Regions from separate parts of the Dorea sp. AM13-35 genome, predicted to be linked through region 1. Evidence: predicted binding sites of a transcription regulator. Region 1 holds the regulator's gene; each other region holds the start of a gene.
The links. The regulator Rex, encoded in region 1, represses fermentation and respiration genes when NADH is low (regulators of the CRP and FNR family bind a similar motif). The targets are predictions, from matches to a motif close to ATTGTTAANTANTTAACAAT.
Positions count from the first base shown of each region.

Region 2: DW152_RS09920 (4Fe-4S dicluster domain-containing protein) is a predicted target of Rex. The motif match lies at 7,916-7,935, and genes of this name have one in related genera.
Region 3: DW152_RS11920 (complex I 24 kDa subunit family protein) is a predicted target of Rex. The motif match lies at 7,152-7,171, and genes of this name have one in related genera.

Region 1 is NZ_QUCZ01000001.1:549,090-559,470, forward strand. It holds gene alr (alanine racemase) at 1-740, opposite strand, end outside; gene DW152_RS02690 (NAD(P)H-hydrate dehydratase) at 753-2,252, opposite strand; gene DW152_RS02695 (redox-sensing transcriptional repressor Rex) at 2,426-3,082, opposite strand; gene abc-f (ribosomal protection-like ABC-F family protein) at 3,217-5,142, shown strand; gene DW152_RS02705 (NADP-dependent isocitrate dehydrogenase) at 5,300-6,505, opposite strand; gene DW152_RS02710 (GntR family transcriptional regulator) at 6,550-7,203, opposite strand; gene DW152_RS02715 (2-isopropylmalate synthase) at 7,232-8,623, opposite strand; gene ilvA (threonine ammonia-lyase) at 8,887-10,107, opposite strand; gene ftsY (signal recognition particle-docking protein FtsY) at 10,121-10,381, opposite strand, start outside.
Region 2 is NZ_QUCZ01000008.1:58,688-69,068, forward strand. It holds gene gcvPB (aminomethyl-transferring glycine dehydrogenase subunit GcvPB) at 1-227, opposite strand, end outside; gene gcvPA (aminomethyl-transferring glycine dehydrogenase subunit GcvPA) at 231-1,541, opposite strand; gene gcvH (glycine cleavage system protein GcvH) at 1,579-1,959, opposite strand; gene gcvT (glycine cleavage system aminomethyltransferase GcvT) at 2,047-3,135, opposite strand; glycine riboswitch at 3,277-3,372, opposite strand; gene alaS (alanine--tRNA ligase) at 3,610-6,249, opposite strand; gene DW152_RS09920 (4Fe-4S dicluster domain-containing protein) at 6,339-7,850, opposite strand; gene asnA (aspartate--ammonia ligase) at 7,965-8,972, opposite strand; gene DW152_RS09930 (homocysteine S-methyltransferase family protein) at 9,037-10,381, opposite strand, start outside.
Region 3 is NZ_QUCZ01000011.1:26,956-37,336, reverse strand. It holds SAM riboswitch class I at 81-179, opposite strand; gene DW152_RS11945 (UDP-N-acetylglucosamine 1-carboxyvinyltransferase) at 255-1,547, opposite strand; gene DW152_RS11940 (shikimate kinase) at 1,718-2,233, opposite strand; gene DW152_RS11935 (hypothetical protein) at 2,502-2,930, opposite strand; gene DW152_RS11930 ([FeFe] hydrogenase, group A) at 3,009-4,712, opposite strand; gene DW152_RS11925 (NADH-quinone oxidoreductase subunit NuoF) at 4,724-6,592, opposite strand; gene DW152_RS11920 (complex I 24 kDa subunit family protein) at 6,594-7,067, opposite strand; gene DW152_RS11915 (LysR family transcriptional regulator) at 7,251-8,174, opposite strand; gene DW152_RS11910 (V-type ATP synthase subunit D) at 8,273-8,932, opposite strand; gene DW152_RS11905 (V-type ATP synthase subunit B) at 8,961-10,334, opposite strand; gene DW152_RS11900 (V-type ATP synthase subunit A) at 10,337-10,381, opposite strand, start outside.

The sequences.
Region 1 (10,381 bases):
GCCGGCATCAACGCAACGTTTTCCTTATGAACTTCCTCAGACGGATACATACCATAAGTGGAAATACCTGCACGAACAAGGCTCAGATTATCTTCTTTGCAGTCAATGATCCCTGCACTGTTGCAGCAGTGATAATAAGTAAAATATACTTTCTTTTCATCCAGTGCATGTTTCATCCGCATATATTTCTCAAACTGACTGTTTGTATATGTCTTATCTGTCTCATCAGCTTTGGAGAAATGTGTAAACATTCCTTCCAGTACAAGTCCCGGAAGTTTACTGATTCTTTCAATCGTATCAGCGCTTTCGTCATTGATTTTGAATCCGATTCTTCCCATACCGGTATCCAGTTTGATATGTACATAAGCTTTTTTGCCAAGTTTCACGGCAAGATCAGACAGTTCTTTTGCCATTTCTTCTGTATATACTGCCATTCGAATCTCGTTATTGATAAGATCTTCTCTCTGATCCTGGAAGACGCAGCCAAGAATCAAGATCGGTTTTGTCACATCTGCTTTACGAAGTAATACTGCTTCATCTAATGTAGCAACTGCAAATCCCCATACATAAGATTTTGGCTCCAGAAGATGTGCTACCTGAGCAGCACCGTGTCCATAGGCATCTGTCTTAATAACAACGATCATCGGAACATTTTCCTGTAAATTATTCTTCATATTCTCTACGTTTGATTCAATTGCATCCAGATTGATTCTTGCACACACTCTTGTATAATTTTTCATTGTTCTTCCTCCTTATAAATTACTATTTGTAATGTCCGTTGTTGCAAGGCTCTCAAGCAGATCCCTTGCCAGAATACTGTAACGGTTCTTCTCTCTCGCAGCTGTTTCACCACTTAATCCATGTATATAAGTTCCGAGAGTTGCCGCCTCGAATGTACTGATTCCCTGTGCCAGAAGTCCGGCGATCACACCGCAAAGCACATCTCCGGAACCGCCTTTTGCCAGCGCCTGACAGCCACTTGTATTGACACAGGTCCGTTTCCCGGCCTCTCCGATCAACGTTCTTGAATCTTTCAGGACACAGGTAACGTTCCATTCTTCCGTCAGAGATTCCAGCACCTGCTGTCTGTTAGCTCTGATTTCAGGAACAGAAAGTCCGGTCAGTCTGGACATCTCTTTCATATGCGGAGTCAGGATAAAACTTCCTTCTGTAAGATATTCTGTATATTTCAAATGCTCCGCAAGCAGATTCAGTCCATCTGCATCGATCACACATGCTACTTCCACATTGGACAATACGGTTTTTAAAATCTTCTTTGCAGTCTTGGATCTGCTAAGTCCGGAACCAATGCATACCGCATCTGCGTGGCTTAAAAGCCGTTTCACTTCTTCCTTGTCAAATTCTGTATAGGTTGTGATGATTGCTTCCGGCAGGAGTGCCTGTAAAATAACCCGGTTCGATTCCTCCGTATAAATCTGCACCAGTCCGGCTCCCATCCGATAAGCTGCCATTGCATTAAGAAATGCAGCTCCGCTCATCCCTTTACTTCCGGCGATCACAAGCAGCCTTCCATAAGTACCCTTATTGGAATCTTCCGGTCTGTCCGGCAGCATTCTGATATATTCCTCTCTGTCCGGCAGATATGCAATGTTCTTGTTCTTCTCCATCGTTCGGAGTGATATTCCGATATCTGTCACTGTGACTTTACCTGCATATTCTTTTCCAGGATAAAAGATAAGTCCGATCTTCTCAACCTGAAACGTCACTGTATAATCTGCGCGGAATGCAATACCAAGCACACAACCATTTCCGGCATTGATTCCCGATGGAATATCCACTGCAACTTTTGTTCCGGACGCTTCATTCATCCACTCGATAACTTCCCGGTAATGCCCGGTTACTTCCCGACTCAGACCAACACCGAATATAGCATCAATGATCAGGCTGTATGTGCCATCCGGGTAGTGGTCGCGGATCGATCCTCCAATGCTTTCAAAAAGCTTCCACTGATACCGGCATTCCGCACTTAAATGTGCCGGATTCCCCGCCATAAAAACAGTAACCGCACATCCTTCTTCTTTTAAAAGTCTCGCAATAGCAAAACCATCTCCGCCATTATTTCCCGATCCACAGACAATCAGAACATCTGTAAAATCCAGCTTTTCCTTTTTCATGGAATCAATACAACTCCTCGCCGCACGTTCCATCAGTTCCAGTGATGGGATACCGAGATTCTCTATCGTATCCTTATCTGCCGCCTTCATACTGTCTCCATCCGGTAAAAACCTCATATGCTCATCTCCCTAATATAATCGTACTTATGACACCTGCGGAGTCACAAAATCTTACATCCGCTTACTGACAAGCTCACATGAATGCAGGCTTTTCTGCTCTGGTATCATATAAAAAGGACGTATAAAAACAAGCCTGTATACACATGCCTGTTTCTATACGTCTGCTTTTACTAGTTCTTTCCTTTTTTGCGCTGGTCTTCATTATAACGACTGATGTTATAAGATAACTGCATCAGACTCTCTGACAAATGCACATTCTCAACAATGATGTTATCCGGCATATTGAGGTCCGTATGTGCAAAGTTCCAAATCGCGCGCACGCCGTTCTCCACAAGCATATTCGCAACTTCGATTGCCTTCTCTTTTGGAATTGTAAGTACAGCAATCTCTACATCATTCTTCTGGACAAAGGACTTCAACTCGTCCATCATGCGGATCGGCACTCCACGAATCGCAACTCCCTCCAGACGCGGATTTACATCAAAAATTCCGGTCAGGATAAATCCACGTTTTTCAAACGCTGCATAATTTGCAAGTGCCTGTCCCAAATTACCTGCACCAATGATTATGATCTTATGATCTTCTTCCAGTCCCAGGATTTTGCCGATCTCTGTATATAGATATTTGACATTATAGCCGTATCCCTGCTGTCCGAATCCTCCGAAATTGTTAAGATCCTGACGAATCTGAGACGCAGTAACCTTCATCCTTTTGCTCAGATCGTTAGAAGAAATACGTTCTACCCCATTTTCAAGGAGTTCTCCTAAATATCTATAATATCGCGGCAAACGTCGGATGACTGCCTGTGATATTCCTCGATTATCCAATTTTTTCACCTTCCCATATATATTCTAACTGTTATTATATAAAATTGTATGAATAAAGTCAATTTTTTAGTAGTTTTTTTATTACGTTTTCGCTATAATAAGAACGTATGTGAACAGATAAGGAGGAATTTTTTATGATACTTGCCTGTCATGGAATTAACAAAACATTTGGTGAAGAAATCATTGTGAAAGATGGTTCTTTTCATATAGAAGATCATGAGAAAGCTGCCCTTGTAGGCCCGAACGGAGCCGGCAAATCTACTATTTTCAAGATAATTGCCGGAGAACTGCCGTCAGATGGTGGTTCCGTCATCCTGACCAAAGGAAAGACTATGGGATATCTCGCCCAGCATCAGGACATGAATACAGATCGTTCGATCTACGAAGAAGTGCGCACGGCAAAAGCAGATATCATTGCCATGGAACAGAAAATCCGTCAGCTGGAACTGGAGATGAAGGACTTAAGTGGAGACTCTCTGGAAGACCACATGGACTCCTACAACCGGCTGACCGCAGCATTTGAACGCGAAAATGGATATGCTTACGAAAGCGAACTGACTGGCGTCTTAAAGGGACTAGGTTTTCAGGAAGAAGAATTTACCAAACCGGTGAATACGCTCTCCGGAGGACAGAAAACCCGTGTTTCTCTCGGCAAACTTCTGCTTACTAAACCGGATATTCTGCTTCTGGACGAGCCGACCAACCACCTGGATTTGAATTCAATCACGTGGCTGGAAACTTACATATTAAATTATCCGGGTGCAGTACTGATCGTCTCACACGACCGTTATTTTCTGAACCGGATTGTAACGAAAGTCATCGAAATAGAAAACGGTAAACTGATGACTTATTCTGGTAATTATACTGATTACTCTCAGAAAAAACAGCAGATCCGCGAAGCGCGTATCAAAGAATATCTCAACCAACAGCAAGAGATCAAGCATCAGGAAGCTGTTATTGAAAAGCTCCGCTCTTTCAACCGCGAGAAATCAATCAAACGGGCGGAAAGCCGTGAGAAAATGCTTGAGAAGATCAAACCGGTAGAAAAACCGATAGAAACAAACAAAGACTTTCAGTTAAAGCTGGAACCTGCAACCATCAGCGGTAATGATGTACTGACGGTAGAACATTTAAGTAAAGCCTTTCCACCACAGACGTTATTTTCAGATATCAGTTTTGAGATCAAGCGTGGCGAACACGTTGCGATCATCGGCGATAATGGAACCGGCAAGACGACTCTGCTTAAGATTTTAAATCAGGTTCTCCCTGCAGACAACGGAACTTTCACCCTTGGTACGAATGTCCAGATTGGCTACTACGATCAGGAACACCATGTGCTCCATATGGAAAAGACAATCTTTGAAGAGATTTCGGATGATTACCCGACTCTTACAAATACGCAGATCCGGAACATGCTTGCAGCATTCTTATTTACCGGAGACGATGTCTTTAAACGGATTTCCGATTTAAGCGGTGGTGAAAGAGGACGTGTTTCTCTTGCAAAGCTTATGCTCTCTGAAGCAAACTTCCTGATCCTCGATGAGCCGACCAACCATTTAGACATTACCTCAAAAGAAATTCTGGAAAAAGCGCTGAATAATTATACCGGAACACTGCTCTATGTTTCGCATGACCGTTATTTCATCAATCAGACAGCCACAAGAATCCTGGATCTTACGCATCATACGTTTGTCAATTACATTGGAAATTACGATTATTACTTGGAGAAAAAGGAAGAACTCACAGCTGCATATACAGAAAATATCGATATGACTTCTGATTCTTCCACCGATTCCGGTGAAGTCTCCGCTTCCAAATTAAGCTGGCAGGAACAAAAAGAACTGCAGGCTAAGGAACGCAAACGCCAGAATGAATTAAAAAAGACGGAAGAACGCATCAGCGTACTCGAAGACCGCGACCGGGAAATTGATGAACTTATGGTACAAGAAGAGATTTTCACAAACTCTGTCAAATGCCAGGAACTCGCCAAAGAGAAAGTACAGATTGCGGAAGAGTTGGAAACTCTTTATAAAAACTGGGAAATTCTTGCTGAAGACTAAATTATCTTAGTCAAAACTACTGTTCTTATTGCATAAGATAAATAATACAAAAAGGCTTTGACTGCGAGAAGTTAAAGCCTTTTACTTTTTTGCCTTTTACAAAAATACCATAGTTCTGTTTGAAGTATATCTGTTTTCCGTAAAATCTATGTAAAGTTTAGTCCTCTTTTAATTTTTCTGCAATTGCTTTAATAAAGTCTTCGCTGTTCAGCACAGTCGGATTCTCAAGTGTTGTAATAAGTGCCAGGTCTTTTGTCATTTTGCCGCTTTCAATTGTATCAATCGTTGCTTTTTCCAGCTTGTCTGCAAATGCCATCAGCTCTTTGTTTCCATCCATCTCACCACGTTTACGTAGTGCTCCTGTCCATGCAAAAATTGTTGCCACAGAGTTTGTGGATGTCTCTTCACCTTTCAGATGTTTGTAATAGTGGCGCTGTACGGTTCCGTGTGCTGCCTCGTACTCATAATATCCTTCCGGAGACACAAGCACAGATGTCATCATTGCAAGTGAACCAAATGCAGATGATACCATGTCACTCATAACATCTCCGTCATAATTCTTGCATGCCCAGATATAACCACCCTCGGATTTCATAACACGGGCAACCGCATCGTCGATCAGTGTGTAGAAATAAGTAATTCCTGCTTCTTCAAATTTGTCTTTATAATCTGCATCGTAGATATCCTGGAAAATATCTTTGAATGTATGGTCATATTTTTTGGAAATTGTATCTTTCGTAGCAAACCAGAGATCCTGTTTTGTATCCAGTGCATAATTGAAACAACTTCTTGCAAAGCTCTCAATCGAATGATTGATATTATGCATTCCCTGTACAACTCCGGCACTGTCAAAATTATGTACGAGTTCTCTTGTCTCACTGCCATCTTCTGCAGTATAAACAAGCTCTACCTTTCCTGCTCCCGGAATCTTCATCTCAGAACCTTTATACACATCTCCATATGCATGTCTTGCGATGGTAATCGGTTTCTTCCAGTTTTTTACACAAGGTTCAATGCCCTTTACAACGATCGGTGCACGGAATACCGTTCCATCTAAGATAGCACGGATCGTTCCATTCGGGCTCTTCCACATTTCTTTTAAGTTATATTCTTTTACGCGGGCGGCATTCGGTGTGATTGTTGCACATTTTACAGCGACTTTGTATTTTTTCGTCGCATTTGCCGAATCGATCGTCACCTGATCATCTGTCTCGTTTCTGTGTTCCAGTCCGAGATCATAATATTCGGTATTTAACTCTATGAAAGGTTCCAGAAGATTTTCCTTAATCATCTTCCAAAGGATTCTTGTCATCTCGTCTCCGTCCATTTCCACAATTGGTACTGTCATTTTAATCTTAGCCATATTCTTCTCCCTTTCTACGTTATTTTCTATATTCTATCTGATTATTATTCTTCCAGATGCAGGTTCTGCATTACATTTTTGATATGCTGATTCGCAAGTTCTTCTGCCTTGTCTGCGTCTTTCTGTTTGATTGCTTCCAGAATTGCCCGGTGTTCCTGAATGGATTTTTCGGCCCGGTGTTCTTCGCCAACAGAAGTCTTTCTTGCCAGCTTCACATACTTATGAAAATCTGTCAGGACATGCTCTAATATACGGCTGTCCGATGCTTCGTAAAGAACTCTGTGAAATCTTCCGTCAAGTTCGGATACTTGTTCTGCGACAGAACTCTGCTCCTTTTTCAGACGAAATTCTGACAGAAGAAGCATCTCTTCCAATTCTTCAATCTGTTCATCCGTAATATGATCAGTTGCCCATCTGGCGCACAGACCTTCTAACATCGAACGGATCTTAAAGATGTCTGCTACATCTTTTCTTGTAATTCCGGTCACATAAGCGCCTTTATTCGGTACGATCCGTACCAGTCCTTCCAGTTCAAGCTGACGGAGAGCTTCCCTTACCGGTGTACGGCTGACTCCCAGTTCATCCCCGATGGAAATCTCCCTAAGCTCATCATTTTCTTTGTATTTACCATTTAATATATCTTCACGCAGTCTCTGAAAAACTCTTCCTCTCAGAGACTGATCCTGATATTCCATCATTTTTATACCTCTCTCTATTTGTTCGTTGTTATCTGAGACGGATGCCAAGCTCTTTGCACGCCTCATCAATAACACCTAACAGTTCTTCATCTGTCAGGACGGTGACACGACCGCTTTCATATTCCTTATCTACCCACTCTTTTACTTTGTCAACAAGCTTGCTGTTCTTGTCAACCTGCTTCTCTTCTTTCAGTCCGAAGTAAGTATTGATCCAGTGTGCGATTCCCGCAAGACCGGATGTATTTGAAATTGCAACAAGTGGCGGGCGGTTCAGGAATTTATCTGTATCGAAAATATTATAAATCTCTTCATTTTTCAGCAGACCATCCGCATGGATTCCTGCACGGGTAACATTGAAATTCTTTCCGACAAACGGTGTCCTCGACGGGACTCTGTAGCCGATCTCTTTCTCGTAATACTCTGCAATCTCTGTGATCACTCTTGTGTCCATGCCATCCAGTGTTCCGCGAAGCTGTGCATATTCAAATACCATAGCTTCCAACGGTGTATTACCGGTACGTTCACCGATTCCAAACAGCGAACAGTTTACACTGCTTGCACCGTACAGCCATGCGGTTGTAGAATTGCTGACTGCTTTGTAGAAATCGTTATGTCCATGGAACTCGATCAGTTCGCTCGGAACTCCGGCATGTACACGAAGGCCATAGATAATACCCGGAATGGATCTTGGGATCACGGCACCCGGATAGTTGATACCATATCCCATCGTATCACAGACTCGGATCTTCACCGGAATCTTATATTCTTCCATCAGATGCATAAGTTCCAGACAGAACGGAATCACGAATCCGTAAATATCAGATCGTGTAATATCTTCCAGATGACATCTAGGTGAAATTCCTGTCTCCAGACATTCACGAACAACAGAAAGATAATGGTTCATTGCCTCTCTTCTTGTCATTTTCAGTTTATAAAAAATATGATAATCAGAACAGCTTACAAGAATACCGGTCTCTTTCATACCGATCTCTTTCACAAGTTCAAAGTCTTTCTTGCTTGCACGGATCCAACTTGTGATCTCCGGAAACTTATATCCTCGCTCCATACATTTATAAACGGCATCTCTGTCTTTTTTACTGTAGAGGAAAAATTCACACTGTCTGATCTTTCCATTCGGTCCGCCCAATCTGTGAAAATAATCATAAAGCGTTACGATCTGATCTGTCGTGTACGGAGTTCTGGACTGCTGTCCATCGCGGAAGGTTGTATCTGTGATCCAGATTTCATCCGGCATACTGTGCGGTACAATACGGTCATTGAATGCAATCTTCGGGATCTCATCATAGTGGAACAGATTCCGGAACACATTCGGTTTATCGACATCTACGAGCGGATACATATGCTCTTCCAGCTGCAACAGATTGCTGTGTTTATCAAGGTATACTTTTCTATCTTCCATTGCTGTCATCTCTCTTTCCGTAACAAATACGATTCTTTTTCAATCTTCATGTATGATTGTATACAATCATACATTGTATGTCAAGAAGAAATTATAATTTTTATGAGGAAAATAGAAAAGCAATATGAATATCTTAGGTTTTCTCCTATTATACCCATACTGCTTTTATGTCTGTAGCATCTCTGTATTCAATTATTACTTCCACCAGATGACCTGGCAGAAAGTCATGTTTTTCTATATCATACTTTCAGCATTTCTTTTCATTAGTACAGTTTTGCACTGATCTCTCTCGGGCGAAGTCCTTCATCTTCCAGTGCCTGGAGAATCTCATTCTTATGCTCTGTTCCAAATGCTTCCATTGTGATACGAAGCTCCACAGCCGCATTACGGTTCGTGCTTACAAACTGGTTGTGTTCCAGTTTGATAACGTTACCTTTGGCATCCGCAATCGTCTTCGCAACACGCACTAGCTCACCGGCTTTATCCGGAAGGAGTACAGATACAGAGAAGATACGGTCTCTCTGGATCAGACCATGCTGTACGATAGATGACATCGTAATAACGTCCATATTACCACCGCTTAAGATTGCAACTGCTTTCTTACCTTTTAAGTTCATCTGTTTCAGCGCTGCAACTGTCAGAAGTCCGGAATTTTCGACAACCATCTTATGGTTCTCTACCATATCAAGGAAAGCACCGATCAACTCATCGTCCTCTACGAGCAAAATCTCATCGATATTCTCTTTCGCATATGGGAAAATATTTTCTCCGACACGTTTTACAGCTGTACCATCAGCAATCGTATCTGCGCTGTCCAGTGTAACCGGCTCACCCGCATTAAATGCTGCAGTCATACTTGCTGCTGCTTTCGGCTCTACACCGATGACTTTGATCTTTGGGTTCAGCATCTTCGCAAGTGTTGATACACCTGTGATCAGTCCGCCACCACCGATCGGAGCAAGAATATAATCAACTGTAGGAAGTTCCTGTACAATCTCCATTGCGATACTTCCCTGTCCGGTTGCAACTTCCAGATCATCAAACGGATGTACAAATGTGTATCCTTTCTCTTCGGCAAGCTTCAGCGCATACGCACATGCATCGTCATAAACATCACCATGAAGGATAACTTCCGCTCCATAGCTCTTTGTACGGTTGACTTTGATAAGTGGTGTAACTGTCGGCATAACGATTGTTGCTTTGCAGCCAAACTGCTGTGCTGCATAGGCAACACCCTGTGCATGGTTTCCGGCAGAAGCAGTGATGAGTCCATGTTCTCTCTCTTCTTCTGACATTCTGCTGATCTTATAATAAGATCCTCGTACTTTGTAAGCGCCTGTATACTGCATATTTTCCGGTTTCAGATAAATCTTACCACCTGTCTCTTTGCTTAAATACTCGCTGTAAACCAGCTTGGTAGGCAGTGTAACTTTTTTCACGATCTCACTCGCCTGTTCAAAACTTTCCAGTGTTAAACTTTCCATCTTTGTTGCCCTCCTAATTCTCGTCTTCCTTCGCAAATAACGCATTTACAAATGCATCCGCATCAAATTTCTGCAAATCATCTATTGTTTCTCCGACACCGATGTACTTCACCGGTATACCAAGTTCTGCCTGGATTGCAACTGCAATACCACCCTTGGCTGTTCCATCCATCTTCGTCAGTACGATTCCGGTAATATCCGCAACATCATTAAAATCCTTTGCCTGCTGCAGTGCATTCTGTCCCGTTGTCGCATCCAGCACGACCAGCGTCTC
Region 2 (10,381 bases), on a different contig from region 1:
GGATTATATTTCATAGTACAGGAGCCCAATGGATAGAATCCATCGTTCACACCATGTGATTTCTTTGCCAGTTCTGTGTAATGTCTGCTAAGCTCGCCCTCTGAAAGCTCCGGCAGATGTAATTTCACTTCTCTTTTATCTTTTGCATCTAAAGTAACGACTGGTACATCGCACTCCGGAAGGTTCTGGCATTTTCTTCCTGTTTTGCTTTTTTCAAAAATCAGCATCCACTACACCTCCTTTAAGATCGATACTGCTTTGTCGATCTCTTCTTTTGTGTTCATCTCTGTACAGCACCAGAGAATCCGCTTGTCATCCAGTGGATATCCACCAAGGATGTCTTCGTCCTCCAGTGCCTTCAGTACTTTTTCAGAAGGTGTATCTGATACAGTTACAAATTCATGAAAGAAATTCTGTTTGTTTTCTACTTTAAATCCTGCTTCCGCAAGTTTCTCTGCCATGTAATGTGCTTTGGACATGCTCTGCTCGGCTGCTTTTGTCACACCTTCATTTCCCATGCAGGAAAGATATACACCAACAGCAAGTGCACAAAGTGCCTGGTTCGAACAGATGTTGCTGGATGCTTTCTCACGACGGATATGCTGCTCTCTTGCCTGTAATGTCAGAACATAGCCTTTCTTTCCGTTGTGATCTTCTGTCTCTCCGACAACTCGTCCAGGAAGCTTTCTCATCATACTTTCCACGCATGTCATGAAGCCGAGATATGGTCCGCCAAATGCAATTGGAAGTCCGAGTGGCTGTCCGTCGCCAACTGCAACATCTGCGCCATACTCTCTTGGTGTCTTCAATGCTCCAAGAGAAATCGGATTCACACTCATAACGTATTTAGCGCCTGCCTCGTGTGCCACTTCGCCGATTGTCTGGGCATCTTCCAAATTTCCATAATAATTTGGATGCTGAATCAGCACACATGCTGCCTGTTTATCAATATGTTCTTTCAGATAAGCAATATCTGTCACTCCGTCTTTTTCCGGAATTACTTCGATTTCTAATTCGTTACCGAAGCAATATGTTTTAATAACTTCTAACACACTTGGCATTACTGTTGCTGAAACAAATGCTTTCTTACGTTTTCTGTCAGCACACATTGCAACCGCCTCTGCTGCTGCCGTAGCTCCGTCATAAACAGATGCATTGGATACATCCATTCCTGTAAGATCTGCCATCATTGTCTGATACTCAAAGATGGACTGCAGGATTCCCTGACTGATCTCTGCCTGATACGGTGTATATGCAGTCTGTAAATTTTCTTTTGAAATGACATTGTTTACCATAGCCGGAATATAGTGTCTGTATGCGCCTGCACCACGGAAGATTGTCGGAAATACTTTATTTTTCTTTGCGATTTCTTTCATCTTTTTCAGAACTTCCATCTCTGGCATTCCTTCCGGAATATCTAAGCCGCCCTTGATCTTAACCTGCTCCGGGATGTGGCGGAATAAATCATCGATGCTCTCATATCCGATTTCATTCAGCATCGCTTTTCGCTCATCTAATGTGTTTGGAACATAACTACCCATGTTCTTTATCCACCGCCTTTCTTCACATTCTTATGTATTAAGCCTCTTCGCTTTCTACAAATGCTTTGTATGCGTCAGCATCTAACAGTTCTTCTGTCTCTTTTACTTCACCAACTTTTACAAACCATGCATCATAAGGTGTTTCGTTGATAGATTCCGGAGCATCTAACAGCTCTTCATTGATCTCTGTTACAACACCTGAAACCGGTGAGAATACATCAGATACTGCTTTTACAGACTCAACATCTGCGAATGCTTCTCCGACTGTTACTTCATCTCCAACTTCCGGAAGGTTTATAAATACAAGATCTCCTAATTCAGACTGTGCATAATCTGTTAATCCGATCACTCTTACGTCTCCATCCTCTTTTATCCACTCGTGTGATTTTGAATACTTTAATTCTGCTCTTAATTCCATTGTTTTAATCTCCTTTTCTTTTATGATATAATATGCCCCTGTTTTTGATACCCTCGGTTTCAGACCTTTTCCCTGGCATCCTTATATTTATTTTGCTCTCTTATAGAACGGAAGTGCTACAACTTCTACATCAATCATACGTCCTCTGACATCTACCTGTAATTTTGTTCCTACATCTGTATAGGCAGTTTCCAGTAATGCCATTCCGACAGCCTTGTCAATGAAAGGACCTTTTGTACCGGATGTTGTATGTCCGATCACTTTGCCGTCTGCATATACATCCTGATGTTCACGGATGATTCCTCTTCCAATAACTTCCAGACCTACTCTCTTTCTCGTTAGTTCTGCATGTTCTTCCAGAGCTTTCTTACCGATGAAGTCATCTTTTTTCATCTTCACTGCGAATCCAAGTCCTGTCTCCAGCGGTGAAACATCATCATCCATCTCGTGACCGTAAAGTGGCATTGCTGCTTCCATACGAAGTGTATCTCTTGCTCCAAGACCACACGGGATAAGTCCTTCTTCTTTTCCATTTTCAAGAAGTGTATCCCACATCTTCTCTGCATACTCGCTTGGCAGATATAATTCTACTCCATCCTCACCTGTGTATCCTGTCTTGGAAATGATACATGGGATTCCGGCTACTTCTGTGTCGAATACTGCATGGTAGTATTTCTGAGGAATGTTCTCTTCTGCTGTCAGCTTTCTTAAGATATCCATTGCTTTTGGTCCCTGCAGTGCAAGCTGTGCATACTGAGCAGATACGTCTGTAAATTTGACTTCTCCAAACTGATGATTTAACATCCACTGATAATCTTTATCTTTGTTTGCTGCATTGACAACAATAAAGTAATGATCATCGGAATGTTTGTAAACAATCAGATCGTCTACTGTTCCGCCATGTTCATTACACATCGGACTGTATCTTGCCTGTCCATCCACCATATTGTCAAAGTTATTTGTCAGTATCATCTGGATATTTGCAAGTGCATCCTTTCCTTCGCATAAAACTTCTCCCATATGAGATACATCAAATAGTCCTGCCTGAGTACGAACAGCCATATGTTCTTTGATTACACCTGCTTCATACTGTACCGGAAGAAGGTAACCTCCAAATGGTACGATCTTACCTCCTGCCTTCACATGTGCATCATAGAGTGGCGTTTTTAATTCCATGATAAAAATCCTCCTTTTTTCTCATCATGAACTGCTCTGTCAGCGGGTCTTGTTCCGTTAAAAGTTTGTCGGAGCAAAAAAATAAGAGACATGTCCTATTTCAGGACTTCCTGCCTCCCTGTCTGCTTTCTTTCAGAGCTTCGTCCGAACCCAATTCTTCTGCCTGAGAGTTTCGAATTACTTCTTGCCCCTTCGGCGCTATTACTTATTGCTAATAATCTCTCTTAGGTTCATCACCCGATCACTTTTCTTTTATTTTGACAGGCTTATTGTAACAGCCCTTGAATTATCTGTCAATAATTGTTTATTTTTTAACTTTTCTGTTATTTATAGGCAATTGCAACAGTCATTATAGTTATTATCTATAAAAAAGAAAGATACATTTTCACTTTTTTGTAGAAAATGTATCTTTCTTTATTTCCATTGTATTTTATTGTACTATTATCTGCGTATTTTCATACTTCTAAAGTGCACTTATGCAAGCTGTTCAGCCAGTACTTCTTTCGCTTTTGTGAGTGCATCATTCATGCCTTCCGGCTTCTTGCCCCCAGCTTGGGCCATATTCGGGCGGCCACCACCACCACCGCCAACGCATGATGCACAAGCCTTGATCAGATTACCTGCATGTGCGCCTTTATCAATTGCTCCTTTGGTAGCCATAGCCATCAGGCTGACTTTACCATCTGTAGCCGATACAAGCACGACAACACCTTCGCCAAGCTTGTCTTTTAACTGGTCACCAAGATCACGGAGTCCGTTCATATCCACGCCATCTACCTTTGCGGCGAGCAGTTTCACACCGACAACTTCTGTCACCTGATTCATCACATCACCTATAGCATCTTTGGCAAGCTTGCCCTTCAGGCTCTCCACTTCGCTCTTCAATGCCTTATTCTCAGCCTGCAGATGACTGATCTTCTCTTCCATATTATCCGGAGTTGTCTTCAACATCTTCGCAGCTTCGTGAAGCTTCTGCTCCTGTTCCTCGTAATAATCCATCAGTCCTTTGGAAGTCAGTGCTTCAATACGGCGCACACCGGCTGCGACACCGGACTCGGAAAGGATCTTAAATGCCATGATATCACCGGTATTTGCCACATGTGTACCACCACAGAACTCAATAGAGAAATCTCCCATGCTGACAACACGTACAATATCTCCGTATTTTTCACCAAACAGAGCCGCTGCTCCTGTCTTTTTTGCTTCCTCGATCGGCATGTTGCGCACAACAACCGGAAGATGATTACGAATTTCTCTGTTGACGATTGCCTCTACTTCTTTGAGCTGTTCTTCTGTCATAGCAGAAAAATGCGTAAAGTCAAAACGAAGTCTGTTCGCATTGTTCAGAGATCCAGCCTGTTCTACATGTGTTCCAAGCACCATGCGGAGTGCTTTCTGTAACAGATGTGTTGCACTGTGGTTATTTGCAGCAAGTGCACGGTTCTCACGATCAACTTCCATTGTCACTTTATCACCGATTTTGATCATGCCTTTTGTCACATGACCGACATGTCCGAATTTGCCACCGAGAAGTTTTACAACATCTTCTACTACAAATTCACCGTCTGCACTGCGGATCACGCCTTTATCAGCTTCCTGTCCACCGCTTGTTGCGTAGAACGGAGTCTTCGCTACAATGACCGTTCCCTTTTCTCCGTCAGAGAGTGCATCTACAATCTCTTCTTCACTTGTAAGTGCTGTAACTTCTGACTCTGCTTCCATATTGTCATATCCGACAAATTCTGTTGTCAGTTCCGGATCAAGCGCATCATAAACGCTTGCGTCTGTACCACTGTAACTGTGTGTTCCAAAAGTTCCTTCGGACTTCGCGCGCTGTTCTTTCTGTGCTTTTTCAAAGCCTTCTTTATCATATGTCAGTCCCTTTTCCTCCAGGATCTCACTTGTCAGATCCACCGGGAATCCATAAGTATCATAAAGCTTGAATGCATTCTCTCCGGAAAGTACGGTTGTACCTTCTGCTTTCATATCTGCTTCCATGTCAGCAAGAATAGACAGTCCCTGATCGATCGTCTTGTTAAACTGCGCTTCTTCTTTTGCAATGACATTGAAAATAAAGTCTTTTTTCTCTTCCAGTTCCGGATATCCATCCTTGGAACCATCGATAACAGTCTGTGCCAGTTCTACGAGGAATGCTCTCTCAATGCCAAGCAGTCGTCCATGACGGCAGGCACGACGCAACAGACGCCGCAGCACATAACCTCTTCCACTGTTGGACGGCATAATTCCGTCAGAGATCATAAACGTGACAGAACGGATATGATCCGTGATAACACGGAGAGAAACATCTGTCTCATCGCTTGTTCCATAAGATACACCTGTAATGCGGCATACATGGTCGCGCAGTGCTTTCATTGTATCGATATCAAACATAGAATCTACATTCTGCACAATACATGCAAGACGCTCCAGTCCCATACCGGTATCAATATTCTTCTGTTCAAGTTCTGTGTAGTTGTTGTGTCCGTCATTGTCAAACTGTGTAAATACGTTATTCCAGATTTCCATGTACCGATCACATTCACATCCTACTGTACAATCCGGACGTCCGCAACCATATTTCTCACCGCGGTCGTAATATACTTCTGAACATGGACCACAAGGACCTGAACCATGCTCCCAGAAGTTATCTTCCTTGCCAAACTTGAAGATTCTCTCCGGTGCAATCCCAATCTCTTCATTCCAGATCTTCCACGCTTCATCGTCCTCAAGATAAACAGATGGATACAGACGATTCGGATCAAGACCTACAACTTCTGTCAAAAACTCCCATGTCCAGTGAATTGCATCGTGTTTAAAATAATCTCCAAACGAAAAGTTACCAAGCATCTCGAAGAAAGTACCGTGTCTTGCAGTCTTTCCTACATTCTCGATATCTCCTGTACGGATACACTTCTGACAGGTTGTCACTCTCTTTCTTGGTGGAATCTCCTGTCCTGTAAAATATGGTTTTAACGGCGCCATACCGGAATTGATAAGCAACAGACTCTTGTCATTGTGCGGCACCAGTGAAAAGCTTTTCATAGCCAAATGTCCTTTACTTTCAAAAAAATCAAGGAACATTCTACGTAATTCATTTACTCCGTATTTTTGCATAATTTCCTCCTCCAAACTCACTATCTCCTAATTATAATAAGATACCCGCCGTTTGTCAACGACAGGCATCTTTGCACATTTCTTCTTTTTTACTTTAATTCAATCTCTGCCAATTCTTTTGGCGGAAGTTTTTTCGTGGATGCTTTTACAAATTCTTTGATATTCTTCTGCGCTTTCGGAACCGGAATATTTGTTCCTGCACCTGCCACGCATCCTCCTGGGCATCCCATTCCTTCAATCAGACATCCGTTCATGCGTCCTGCTTTTGCAAGAGCAAGCATCTTCTTACACTCAGCCAGTCCTTCCGCATGTTCGATATTTACTTCTACATCCGGATAATACTCATGGATACATTTCTCGATTGCCTCTGCAACGCCTCCTGCTACTGCATACCCTCTTCCTGCTCCGGTCGCATCATGGAAAGACGATTCTGCTTCATACTGTGTCAGGTCAATATTCTTAGCATCGAACATTGCCTGCAGTTCTTCAAATGTAATAACAAAATCCACATCACTTCGCACATCCCGGCGCATCGCTTCCAGCTTCTTTGCCGCACACGGTCCAATGAATACCACTTTGGCATTCGGATGCTTCTGCTTGATCGTACGTGCAGTCGCAACCATCGGCGTTAACTCCTGTGATACCTGATCAATGAGGTCCGGAAAATACTTCTTAGCAAGCATCGCCCATGACGGACAGCAAGATGTAAGAAGGAACGGCAGTTCTCCTGTCACAACTTTTTCCACATAATGGTGCGCCTCCGCAACTGCACCAATATCTGCCCCAAGTGCAACTTCATAAAATTCCGAGAAACCAAGTTCCTTGAGTGCCGCTTTTAGATTTCTCGGCGTGATATTATCTCCAAACTGTCCTGCATATGCCGGAGCAATCTCGGCAACAATCTCTTCACCATCTTTCAGTGCATGCGCTAACTGGAAAATCTGCGATTTATCAGAAATCGCACCAAACGGACAGTTTACCATACACATTCCGCAGGATACGCATTTATCATTGTTAATGTAAGCTCTTCCCATAGCATCTGACTCAATTGCTCCTACACCACATGCCATTTTGCAAGGTCTTGCCTTACAGGAGATTGCGTCATACGGACAGGCGGATTTGCATTTTCCACACTTGATGCATTTTTCCTGGTCAATGTGAGATTTACCATTTACCATGGAAATCGCACTCTTCGGACAGACTTCCATACACGGATGTGCCAGACAGCCCTTACACATATTGCTCACTTCATATCCACGTTCCTCACATGCTGCACACGCTGACGGTATGACCTGCATAAGCGGCGGCTCATAGTATTTGTCCGAAATATTACTCGCCTCCACACCGGCAGTCAGATGAACCGGTTTGTTCTCCGGACGGAGTGACAATCCCATAGCAAGACGGAGACGCTCCCTGACAACTGCTCTGGCTCTGTAAATGCTGTCCCTGTAAACAGGGCTTTCTTCATTCACCATAGCATATGGAATTGCTTCCATGTCGTCACAAAGCGTCTCATCATTTGCCTCGAAGCCAAGTCTTGCAACTTCTTCGAATACTTTCCGTCTCAAACGTTTGACTGTCGTATCTAATCCTCTGATCATATTGACACATCCTCCTGATTCTCTTTCCTGATAGGATTTCTCATAAACTCCTTTAAGTATAAAAAATCGTTAATACAGTGTCAATATTCCCGCATGTACAGAATTAAATACAACTTACAGTAATACGATATTATGCTCTTTGCATGTCTTTTTCATTTCTTCCGGCCAGATACTTGCCTGAACCTCTCCGACATGGGCACGATCCAGAAGCAGCATACAAAGTCTTGACTGACCGATACCTCCACCGATCGTATACGGCAATTCTCCATTTAAAAGCATCTTATGATACGGCAGTTCTTTGCGTTCCTCGCATCCGGCTTTTTTTAGTTGTTCTGCAAGAGATTTCTCATCTACACGGATACCCATGCTGGAAATCTCCAGTGCACAGTTCAGATTTTCAAACCAGAATAGGATATCTCCATTTAACTGCCAGTCATCATAATCCGGTGCACGACCATCATGCGGCTCCCCGCTTGCCAGCTTGTCACCGATCTGCATAACAAATACACAACCGTATTCTTTCGTAATCAGATTTTCTCGTTCTTTTGGTGTCTTATCCGGATAACGGTCTTCCAGCTCCTGAGAAGTGATAAACGTCACTCCGTCCGGCAGATGTTTCACTGCCTGTGGATACTTATACCATACTTCATGCTCCATATGTTTGATTACTTTGAAAATTGTACGCACGGTATCTTTTAATGTCTCAACTGTACGCTCTTCTTTTGTAATTACTTTCTCCCAGTCCCACTGGTCAACATAACAGGAATGAAGATTATCCAGTTCTTCATCGCGGCGGATTGCATTCATATTTGTATAAAGTCCTTCGCCTGGTTTGAAGCCATATTCATGAAGGGCCATACGTTTCCATTTTGCAAGAGACTGTACAACTTCTACTTCTTCTCCTTTGATCCCTGCAATATCAAACTGTACCGGACGCTCCACACCATTCAAATTGTCATTCAGTCCGCTCTTCTTCGTAACGAAAAGAGGCGCTGAAATTCTTTCCAGATTCATCTCTTTTCCAAATTCTTTCTGAAAGGTGTCGCGAATGTACTTGATTGCTTCCTGCGTCTCTCTTACCGAAAGATGAGGGTCATATTTTTCAGGTAATATTAATGCCATGTTTCTTCCTCCTAGCTGTGACTTGTTTTATGTTTGCTCTATTGTTATGAATCTTCTTATCTGTCTATTCCCGTCCGAATACTTTCTGTGCATAGTATACGGATTGCATTGCATCTTTTCCATAGAAATCTGCATGGATCTGGTCTGCATAATCCTGATTTAGGACTGCACCGCCTACCATAACTTTACAATCCGGCTTTTCTTTGTTGAGCTGTCTGATCGTTTCTTCCATGCTGACTACAGTTGTCGTCATAAGCGCACTTAATCCAACCAGTTTAATATCTTCTTTTACTGCTGTCTCAACAATCAATTCCGGCGGTACATCTTTTCCAAGATCCAGAACATCAAAGCTGTAATTTTCAAGAAGTACTTTCACGATATTCTTGCCTATATCGTGAATATCTCCTTTTACAGTTGCAAGAATGATCTTGTCTTTTTCCTCTTCTTCTGTGCCGCTCTTTGCCAGTTCATCCTTCAATACCGCAAATGCAATCTTAGCGGCATCTGCACTCATCAAAAGCTGCGGAAGGAATACCGTACCTTTTTCAAATCCTTTTCCAACTCCGTCTAAAGCCGGAATCATCTCCTCATTGATAATATCAAGCGGTGCCATCGTCTTTACAAGCTCATAGGCTGCATGATGCGCTTCTTCTTTTAAGCCTTTTTCAATTGCACTCTTGAGCGTAATCTGCGTATCTTTGGCAACAGGTTTGTCTGCCTTTACGCTTCCGTATTGTCTGATATATTCTTCACAGTTCTCATCATAATTCATCAATGCACAATAAGAATAGTATGAACGCATCATATCTTCTGACAGAGGATTGATAATTCCTGCACTCAGACCGTTCTGCATTGCCATTGTGTAGAAATTGGAATTGACTGCCGGGCGGTATGGAAGTCCGAATGAAATATTCGATACTCCAAGCACCGTACAGACTCCATATATCTCCCTGACTTTTCTCAGAGATTCCAATGTGATCCGGGCGCCTTCCGGTTCTGAACTGATCGTCATTGTAAGAACATCGACAACAATATCTTTCTTTGGGATACCATATTTTGCTGCTTCTGTAATGATCTTTCCGGCAATCTCCACACGTTTTTCAACTGTCTGTGGAATCCCGTCTTCATCGATTGTCAGCGCTACTACTGCTCCGCCATACTTTTTGATCAGCGGGAATACCTGATCCATGGACTCCTGCTTTCCATTCACGGAGTTTACCATCGGTTTTCCGTTATAGATACGCATAGCGGCTTCCATTGCCTGCTGGTCAACTGTATCGATTTGAAGTGGCAGGCTTGTAATACTCTGCAGATTCATGACAACTTCACGCATCATCTCTACTTCATCAATATCCGGAAGTCCGACATTGACATCCAGGATATGTGCTCCATGATCCTGCTGGGAAATC
Region 3 (10,381 bases), on a different contig from region 1:
TATGTTATCCACATAATCATCCACAATGCGAAAAAAACAGTCCACAACAAGTGGACTGTTTATATTCTCATATATCAATCTTCTTATTGTTCGATTACTCGCTCAGGTTGGCACCTTCCCATGATGGGGGTTGCCGCAGCTTCACAGATCCTTTGTACCTCCACTGCTCTGAATAAGAGAAAGTTAGCAATATTTATTATTTTCTTTGTTACCTTATAAGACTTTACACGTTTTAACTGTTCTTGTCAACTGATTTATCCAACTTTTAATTTGAATTTCTGAATTTCTTTCTCAGTTTCTACTTTTTCGATGATACCGCCAAGACCTCTGAGCTTCTCTTCGAATCTCTCATATCCTCTTTGGATATATACAATATCATCTACAATTGTAATGCCTTCTGTTGCAAGTCCTGCAATACAAAGTGCAGCTCCTGCGCGGAGATCCGGTGCACTCACTCTTGCTCCGCTGAACTTCTCAACACCTTCGATAGTTGCTGAGTTGCCTTCCACTTTGACATTCGCTCCCATTCTGGCAAGTTCGTCCAGATATTTGAAACGATTTTCAAAAATACTCTCTGTAATTGTGCTTGTTCCCTTGCAAAGTGCAAGCGTCACACCAATCTGTGGCTGCATATCCGTTGGAAATCCAGGATATGGAAGTGTTTTCACATGTGTACTTGTAAGATCTCCCTTGGATACAACACGCACTGCATCGTCAAATTCTTCTACCTCACAGCCAATCTCTTCCAGCTTGGCAATCGTAGCTTCCAAATGCTTCGGAATGACATTCAATACTGTCACATCTCCTCTGGTTGCCGCTGCCGCAAACATAAATGTTCCGGCCTCAATCTGATCCGGAATAACCGAATACTCTGTACTGTGAAGCTGTCTGACTCCACGAATCTTGATCACATCTGTTCCTGCACCACGAATATTCGCTCCCATGCTGTTCAGGAAGTTTGCCACGTCTACAACGTGTGGCTCTTTAGCCACATTCTCCATAATTGTAAGACCGTCTGCCATCGCAGCCGTCATCATTACATTGATCGTAGCGCCTACACTGACAACATCAAAATAAATATGTTTACCAACAAGCTTCTCAGCTTCTGCCATGATCTTACCATATTCAATCTCTACTTCTGCGCCCAGTGCACGGAAACCTTTCAGATGCTGGTCAATCGGTCTGCTTCCGATATTACATCCTCCCGGCAGTGCCACTTCCGCATGTTTGTACTTTCCGAGCATCGCGCCAAGTAAATAGTAAGATGCACGGATCTTTTTAATATAATCATATTCTATACTGAAATCATGAATGCCTCTTCCGTTGATCGTCACAGTATGACGGTCAATTCTATTCACTGTCGCTCCGATTCCGGCAATTGCGTCCAGTAATACATTAATATCGTTGACATCCGGAAGATTATCAATCTTAACTGTCTCATCTGTCATGATCGCAGCCGCAAGAATTGCAAGTGCCGCGTTCTTTGCTCCCCCTATTTCGACCTCTCCGACTAACGGATGGCCACCTTTAATAATATACTGTTCCATTAACCACACCTCTATATAATATTGCTGTCTATGATATAAGCATATTGGATATAGCAGTTATGCCCATTTTGTTCTCTTAAAAATCTAAAACAGGAAGACTCCCACTTCCTGAGTCTTTGCTATTATAGCACAAATCCAACATTTGTAAAATATTTTTTAATTTTATGTAATTATTTTGTAACATTTAATCCGTTTTCAAGCACACGAAGAACTTCCTCGATTGTCTCTTCCAGATCCCGTCCTTCCTCACTGATCGTGAGATCTGCATACCGTTCAAATAATGCGGTACGCTCCTCATACAGATCTTTTAATGTCTGACCGTCTTTTAACACAACACCTCTGTTTTTAGCATTATGGAGTCTGTTATTTATTGTCTCATACGACGTATGTAAATATACGATCATTCCGGTCTCTTTGTAATGCCTCATTGCATTCTCACAATATACAACACTTCCTCCCGGCGAGATAACAGCACGCTCTTCCTGAATCTCCGCATTCACCCGGTCTTCAATCCGTAAGAAACCTTCATTTCCTTCTTCTGCAATAATCTCTTTAAGCAAACGCTTCTCCACTTCCTGGATTACCAGATCTGTATCTACAAACTTATATCCCAGTCTCTTAGCAACAACAACACCGACTGTGCTTTTCCCCGATGCCGGCATTCCGATAAATACGATATTCTTCATATTTTTCATCCTTTAGTCTGTATTTGTTTGAAATCTTTTGATACTTATTACATTTTAATCCTATCCATTTTAACATAAGATTCCTTTTTCGTCCACTTCTTGCTTCAGAATCTACTGCCTTTACAAGATTCGAACTCATTTTTTATCATTTTCTGACCAATTCTACCAATACCGCTCTGCCTGATCTGCCAACGGATACTTTACCATAAAAAATAAGAACCGGAAATCCTTTTATTCCTCCGGTTCTTATTTTGTATAAATTATCTCTTCAGGATACACTCTCATTCAGAAAATAATATTTTCTCTGAAAGTTTCTCCGCTCCTGCCTTCGGCGGCATATCTCCTGACAGGTCATTACCCACACCAGCTCACGAAGCCAGTCATCTTCCATTTTCGTCGGAAGATCATCTGTTTTATCCTTCTGCTTATCTGCAAAGTCGATCTGACCTTTCACATTTGCATAAACACGACCGCATATCATCTGTATTTGCAAACGATCCGGATACTCATCATAAATCATACTGACGTCATATTCCAGCCGGTCGCATTCTGCCTCTACATATGGCAGAATCTTTTTCACTTCGGCCGGATACATACTCTTCATATAAGATACATCCCGGCTGTTTTCCCGCTCCCAGGCTGTATCGATTGGCAGCTGATTTTGATATGCCATATAAAAAGGCAGTTTCTCGCTCATCGGTTCTGCTCCTTCCAGGGAAATTATCTGCTTTATTATATGCATTTTTTCATAAGCTGTTCCCTGAAATCTTTTCTGTTATTCATTTTTTGCGGCTTCAAAATTCCGATGCAGAAGTTTGTGTTCTTTTCCTTTCAGCAAGCCATCGTACAACGTCTGAACCAACGGATTTTCATTGGACTTCTTAATCTGGGTATTCACATCTGAATCATAAAGACCCTTCATTCTTGCTGATTTTGTTCTCGGTCCGGCCGGTACCGGCTGTCCACCACCCATGACACAGCCTCTGTAACATGCCATTACTTCTACGAAATCATAGTGTACTTCCCCGGCCTTGATCCGCTTCAAAAGTGCATCTGCATTTCCGAGACCACTTACGATTGCCGCACGAATGGTTCTGCCGTTGTAATCAAATTCTACTTCTTTCAGGCCTTTCTCTCCACGCACACCGCTGAATTTGATATTATCCATATCTACACGGTTATGTCCTTTACGCAGACGTCTCAAAACCGCTTCGGTCACACCGCCGGTTACACCAAAGATCACTCCGGCACCGGATCCGATTCCAAATGGCATATCTGACGCTTCAATTTCCAGATTCTCAAAACGGATACCAGACTTGCGAATCATGGAAACGAGCTCGGTTGTTGTCAGTACATAATCGATATCCTGCTTACCGTTTGTTGAAGATTCCGGTCGTAAAATCTCATCTTTCTTCGCTGTACAAGGCATAATAGATACAGATACCACTCGTTTTCCGAGATTCTTCTCCGGATCTTTATAATATTCCCGTACTACAGCGCCGAACATCTGCTGTGGTGACCGGCAGGTCGAAAGATTCTCGGCAAATTCCGGATAACGGTTTTCACAATATCTTACCCATGCAGGACAGCAGGATGTAAAGAGTGGCAATTTTTCTCCGGATTCCAGCCGATTCAAAAGTTCTTCCGACTCTTCTATAACTGTAAGATCCGCACCGTAAGATGTATCAAATACTTCATCAAATCCCATACGATGCAGGACATTTACCAATTTACCCATAACATTTTCGCCACGCGGCAGACCGAACTGATCTCCTACTGCCACACGGACTGCCGGTGCGATCTGTGCGATCACTTTAGTATCTTTATCTGCAAGAAGATCCCAGATAACATCCATGTTGGTCTTAATACTGATTGCGCCTGTCGGACATACAACCCGGCATTGTCCACAGTTCACGCAGTCGGTCTCTGCAATTTTCTTATCAAATGCAGGTGTTACCAGCGCTTTTGTTCCTCGATATGCAAAATCAATTGCATTTACTGCCTGCACATTGTCACACATACGTACACAGTCACCGCACAAAATACATTTATTCGGATCTCTCACGATCGCCGGCGAACTGTCATCGATCGGCTGTAATTCTTTCGTATTTTCAAATCGGACATCCATAACACCCATCCGGTGCGCAAGGCTTTGCAGCTGACATTCTCCACTTTTGATACAAGTTGTACAGTCTCTGCAGTGCGCTGCCAGAAGTAACTCCAGAATTAATTTCCGATACTTCATCAGGCGCGGTGTATTTGTATAGATCACCATTCCGTCTCTCGGTGGTTCGGAACAGGATGCAAATGTTTTTCCTTTATCATTTTCTACTGTACATAAACGACAGGCACCATATACAGACAGTTCTGAATGGTAACATAAGGTTGGTATATCAATATCTGCTTTACGAATGACGGTAAGAATATTCGGTTCATCCGTAAATTCTACTTTTCTTCCATCTATAGTCATTACTCCCATGACGTTTCCTCCTATCTGGCAACAGAAATTGCCTTAAACGGACACTGTTCCATACAGGCTCCGCACTTAATGCATTTCTCCTGATTAATGTGATACGGTGATTTCAACTCACCTTCAATTGCTCCAGCCGGACAATTTCTTGCACACTTGGAACATCCTTTACAGATGTCCAGATCAATCTGGAACTGTCTGAGATTTGTACAAACCCCTGTTTTACACTTCTTATCCTCAATATGTTCTCTATATTCTTCTGCAAATGCATTCAATGTACTGATAACCGGTTTTGGCGCACTCTTTCCAAGTCCGCATAACGCGGTACTCTCAATCATATCGGCCAGTTCACGCAACTCATCTATATCTGTCGGTTTTCCATTTCCGGCTACGATTCTTTCAAGAATCTCCAGCATTCTTTTTGTACCTTCTCTGCATGGCACACATTTTCCACAGGATTCTCTCTGCGTAAAGCTCATAAAGAACCGGGCTACTTCTACCATACAGGTATTTTCATCCATAATAACAAGTCCGCCGGAACCGATCATCGCTCCGATCTTCGCCAGCGAATCAAAATCCATCTTGCTGTCCAGCTGTTTCTCTGTCAGACATCCGCCCGATGGTCCGCCGATCTGAACCGCTTTGAACTTTTTACCGTTCTGAATGCCTCCACCGATATCATAAATAACTTCCCGGAGAGTAATTCCCATCGGCACTTCGATAAGTCCTGTGTTTCTTACATTACCTGTCAATGCGAATGCTTTTGTTCCCGGGCTTTCCGGTGTACCGATACCCAGATACCACTCTGCGCCGTTTTGAATGATCATTGGTACATTTGCGTAAGTCTCAACGTTATTTAATACTGTAGGTTTTGCCCAGAGTCCCTGCTGTACTGTACGCGGCGGTTTTACTCTCGGCATACCACGTTTGCCTTCAATAGATGCTGTCAGCGCACTTCCTTCGCCGCAGACAAATGCTCCGGCTCCTCGGTTGATATGTAAACGGAAGCTGAAGTTTGTTCCCAGGATATGATCTCCTAAAATTCCAATCTCTTCCGCCTGATGGATTGCCGTCTCCAGTCTCTGGATCGCGAGCGGATATTCGGCACGGACATAAATATATCCTTCCTGCGCCTGAACCGCATATGCAGCGATCATCATACCTTCGATCATGCGGTGCGGATCACCCTCCATAATACTTCTGTCCATGAATGCGCCCGGGTCACCTTCGTCACCGTTACAGACTACGTAACGAATCTTTTCCTTCTGGGATGCTACCTGTTTCCATTTACGTCCGGTACGGAATCCTGCACCGCCACGTCCTCTTAAATTTGACTCATAAATCATATCGATCACGGATTCCGGTGTCATCTCAAACAATGCTTTTTCTAATGCAGAATATGCTCCGACCACCATCGCTCCTTCGATGTGATCGGCATCGATATGTCCGCAGTTTTTCAATACAAGTCTCGTCTGCTTTGCGTAAAATGGGATCTCTTCCTGTGAAGCATAGACCTGTCCGTCCATATGATATAACAAACGTTCAATCGATTTTCCTTCGCAGATTGTTTTCTGATAGATCTCTTCACAATCATCCGGCGACACTTTAATATATAAATAATTATGTGGTTCGATTCTCACCAGCGGTCCCATTTCACAGAATCCGTGGCAACCACTCTTCATAACCTTGGTATGTGCAATCTCTGCGCCGAACTCCACCGATACATTCCCGTCATTCTTTGTCAGTTCCAGCATTTTCTGGTAAATTTTATCTGAACCCCCGGCCAGACATCCTGTTCCACCGCAGATCAAAACGCGACATTTCGCACGCTGCCGCTTCTGACATTCAGTACGATATTCTTTTAATTCCGTTCTGTTCTCTATCTTCATGTTATTCTCCTCTCAACTCTTTCAGCAGATCCACTACTTTTTCCGGTGACATCTTAGGATACACAACATCATTTACTGTAATCGCCGGTGCCAGACCACATGCCCCCAGACAGGACACCGTCTCCACAGTAAAATACAGATCGTCTGATGTATGCTTCTTATCATTTAATCCGAGTTCCTTATACAAACGTTCCAGGATCGGAATGGATTTTCTCACATGACAGGCTGTTCCATCACAGACTTTAATGACATATTTGCCTTTCTGCTCGAAAGAAAAATTCTCATAAAAACTTGCCACGCTGTACGCCTTTGCTTCCGTAATCCCGATCTGTTTTGCCACATATGTCAGAAGTTCCGGTGGCAGGTATCTGTACTCCTCCTGAATATCCTGGATAATCGGGATCAATGATCGTTCTTCTCTTGTGTGTCTTGCTATGATTTCATCTGCTTTCTCATAATACGATGTATCTAACATAATATCCTCATCCTCCTTTTTGTTCATTTTCCCCTGATATTGGCTATTTTTTATCAATTTATTGTATATTATATCATAGAAATTATTGATATGTTTATATCAATATCCGATGTCTTCCATATAGAATTTTATATATCCTAAAAAAAGATGCACCCTCAGGCACACCTTCTTTCTTCTAGACAATTATATTTCTTCAATTTTCCTTCTCAGATGCTCAAGAAATTCTTTTTCTTTCTGATTCATCACATATCCTTTTTTATATATCAGTGCATCCCTCATTTTATGTCTTAGAAATCCGACTTCCTTCTGCACAAGATGATACCGTTCCAGCATCTTTTCCGGCAGCGGAGATACCCACATATAACTGTTCTTCACTTCTCTTAAAATATCAAACTGACTTCCTCTTTCAAAAATATATATTTTCTTTTTCGGATGATAGGCTTCCCTTCCTTCCCGGTAAAATTCAATATATTCTCCGTTCGGGAGCCTGGAATCTCCATGTAAGATTTCTACTCCGTCCGATAATTCTCCCGGAGACTGAAAATCCTTTTCTGCAAGTTCTCCGTCTGCGGAAGTCAAAAGTAAATAATCAAATTCATTGATCACCTGCATTTCCAGATTCCGAAGCTGAAGAAGCGATTGGTAATCCTCCTGCTTTCTCCGCTGATACCGTATAATTCCAAGATCATATCCATTCTGACCGATACTGTCGATTGCCGTCATCGTACTTGTCTCCCGGAAATCCACATCCATCTCCATCTGGTCATCCTGGTTGCTGATATACTCGGCAAAAGCATGCGCAATATAGCTGGCCCGGGGCACACAAAATCGAAGTGTCAGCTTTTCACTGCGTTCTTTTCCATAATGTTCCCTTAGCTCATCAACATCCCGGATGACTTTTCTGGCATATTCCAGAAAATTCTGTCCGTCTCTTGTCGCCTGTACTCCTTTTGAGGAGCGTTTAAAAATCTGTATGCCAAATTCTGTTTCTACATTTTTAATTGCTTTGCTTAAGTTTGGCTGCGCAATGTAAATCTCTTTTGCAGTCTGTGAAATCGATCCTCTTTTATCTATTTCAATAATGTATTTGAAATCCGTCAAATTCATTTGTATCTCTTCCCTTTTCCATGATGCCGATGTTCCGTTCCGCCTTATTCTCTACGCGAAACGAAAAGGCGACACATCTTTTGTATCGCCTTTTCATTCTAAGCTCTTTCGCTGTAGTGATGTGCTTCTTCAAGCATCATATCTTTTACTTTCATCAGACGGATCTGAGAGCTTCTCTCGTTCTCGTCCAGCTTCATCGTGATGTATTTGATTGTCTCCTGAGCCTCCGGAATTGTCACATGCTCCAGCGCATTTACACGACGTCTTGTCTTCTCGATCTCAGCCGCCATAAGCTGGCATGCTTTTTCTGTCTCCGCAAGTTTCAACATATCCGGCAGAATGTCCGCCAGTGATTTTACAGCACCATCCAGATCACTGGATGTAAATGCAAATCCATAAGAATAAATATCATTGGCATCAGCAGTCCTTGTCTTCGTATTGAACACAGGAATGTCAACGCTCATAACATTTTTATTGCCTACTTCCAGATTTACTTCCTGTTTTGGTGCCATCAGTGCGGTATTCAACGTAGCCTCATCCATTCCGGCTTTGGCTATAACAAAGTTCTTATTTGCAGAGAGGATTCCGGCTTCTACTTTCTGACGAAGTGCCATGTTCTCCTTTACCAGCTCCAGAAACTGACGCATCAGCTCATCACGCTTGTCTTTCAGGAGCTTATGTCCCCTTCTTGCTGTAACAAGCTTCTTCTTCGTCTTGGTCAGTTCCATCCGGGTAGGAGTGATCTGTTTCGATGCCATTCGCTACCTCCTTATTTCCATTACCTGATTATTGCTTTCCATAATACTGGTCTAAGAATTTGTCGTCGATACGTTTCAACTCTGCTCTTGGCAGCATAGACAATAATTTCCAGCCAATTTCCAGTGTCTCCTCAATAGATCTATCGTTGTCATATCCCTGGGAAACATATTCTTTTTCAAATGCTTCTGCAAATTCTGCATATTTCAGGTCAATCTCTGTTAAGGCAGCTTCTCCTAAGATTGTCATCAGTTCTTTTGCATCTTTTCCACGGGAATACGCAGCAAATAACTGGTTCATCGTATTGGCGTGGTCTGCTCTTGTTTTGCCTTCGCCGATACCTTTATCTTTCAGACGGGAAAGAGACGGTAATACATCAATCGGCGGCTGTAATCCTTTACGATACAGCTCACGACTTAAGATTACCTGACCTTCTGTGATATATCCGGTAAGATCAGGAATAGGATGTGTCTTATCATCCTCAGGCATAGTCAGGATTGGGATCATAGTGATACTTCCGTCTTTACCTCTCTGACGTCCGGCTCTTTCATACATTGTTGCAAGGTCTGTGTACATATATCCTGGATATCCACGACGTCCAGGTACCTCTTTCTTCGCTGCGGAAATTTCACGCAGCGCATCTGCATAGTTCGTGATATCTGTCAGGATAACCAGAACGTGCATATCTTTTTCAAATGCCAGATATTCTGCTGCTGTCAGTGCCATACGAGGAGTTGCGATACGCTCTACAGCCGGGTCATTTGCAAGGTTGATAAACAGAACGGTTCTGTCAATCGCACCTGTCTCTTTGAATGACTCGATGAAGTAGTTAGACTCTTCGAATGTAATACCCATTGCAGCAAATACAACGGCGAATTTCTCATCTGTTCCACGTACCTTTGCCTGTCTTGCAATCTGGGCTGCCAGCTGGGAATGTGGCAGACCGGAACAAGAGAAGATTGGCAGTTTCTGTCCACGAACCAATGTGTTCAGACCATCAATGGCAGATACACCTGTCTGGATAAACTCTTCCGGGTACACGCGGGCTGCCGGGTTCATAGGCAGACCATTAATATCTCTTCTTTCCTCCGGCAAAATCTCCGGTCCATCATCAATCGGACGTCCCAGTCCATCGAAGACACGTCCCAGCATATCCGCAGATACACCAAGTTCCATGCTTCGTCCGAGGAAACGTACTTTACTGTTACTTAAGTTAATACCGGCAGCATTCTCATAGAGCTGTACTACTACGTCATCTCCATCTACTTCCAGTACTTTACAGCGTCGTTTTTCTCCGCTTGCGAGTTCGATTTCACCAAGCTCGTCGTATTTAACGCCTTCTACACCTTTTACCATCATCAGCGGTCCGGCAACTTCCTGTATTGTTCTATATTCCTTTGGCATAATTAGAAGTCCTCCTTCCCGATCGTTCCTGCTACTTCTTTACCGAG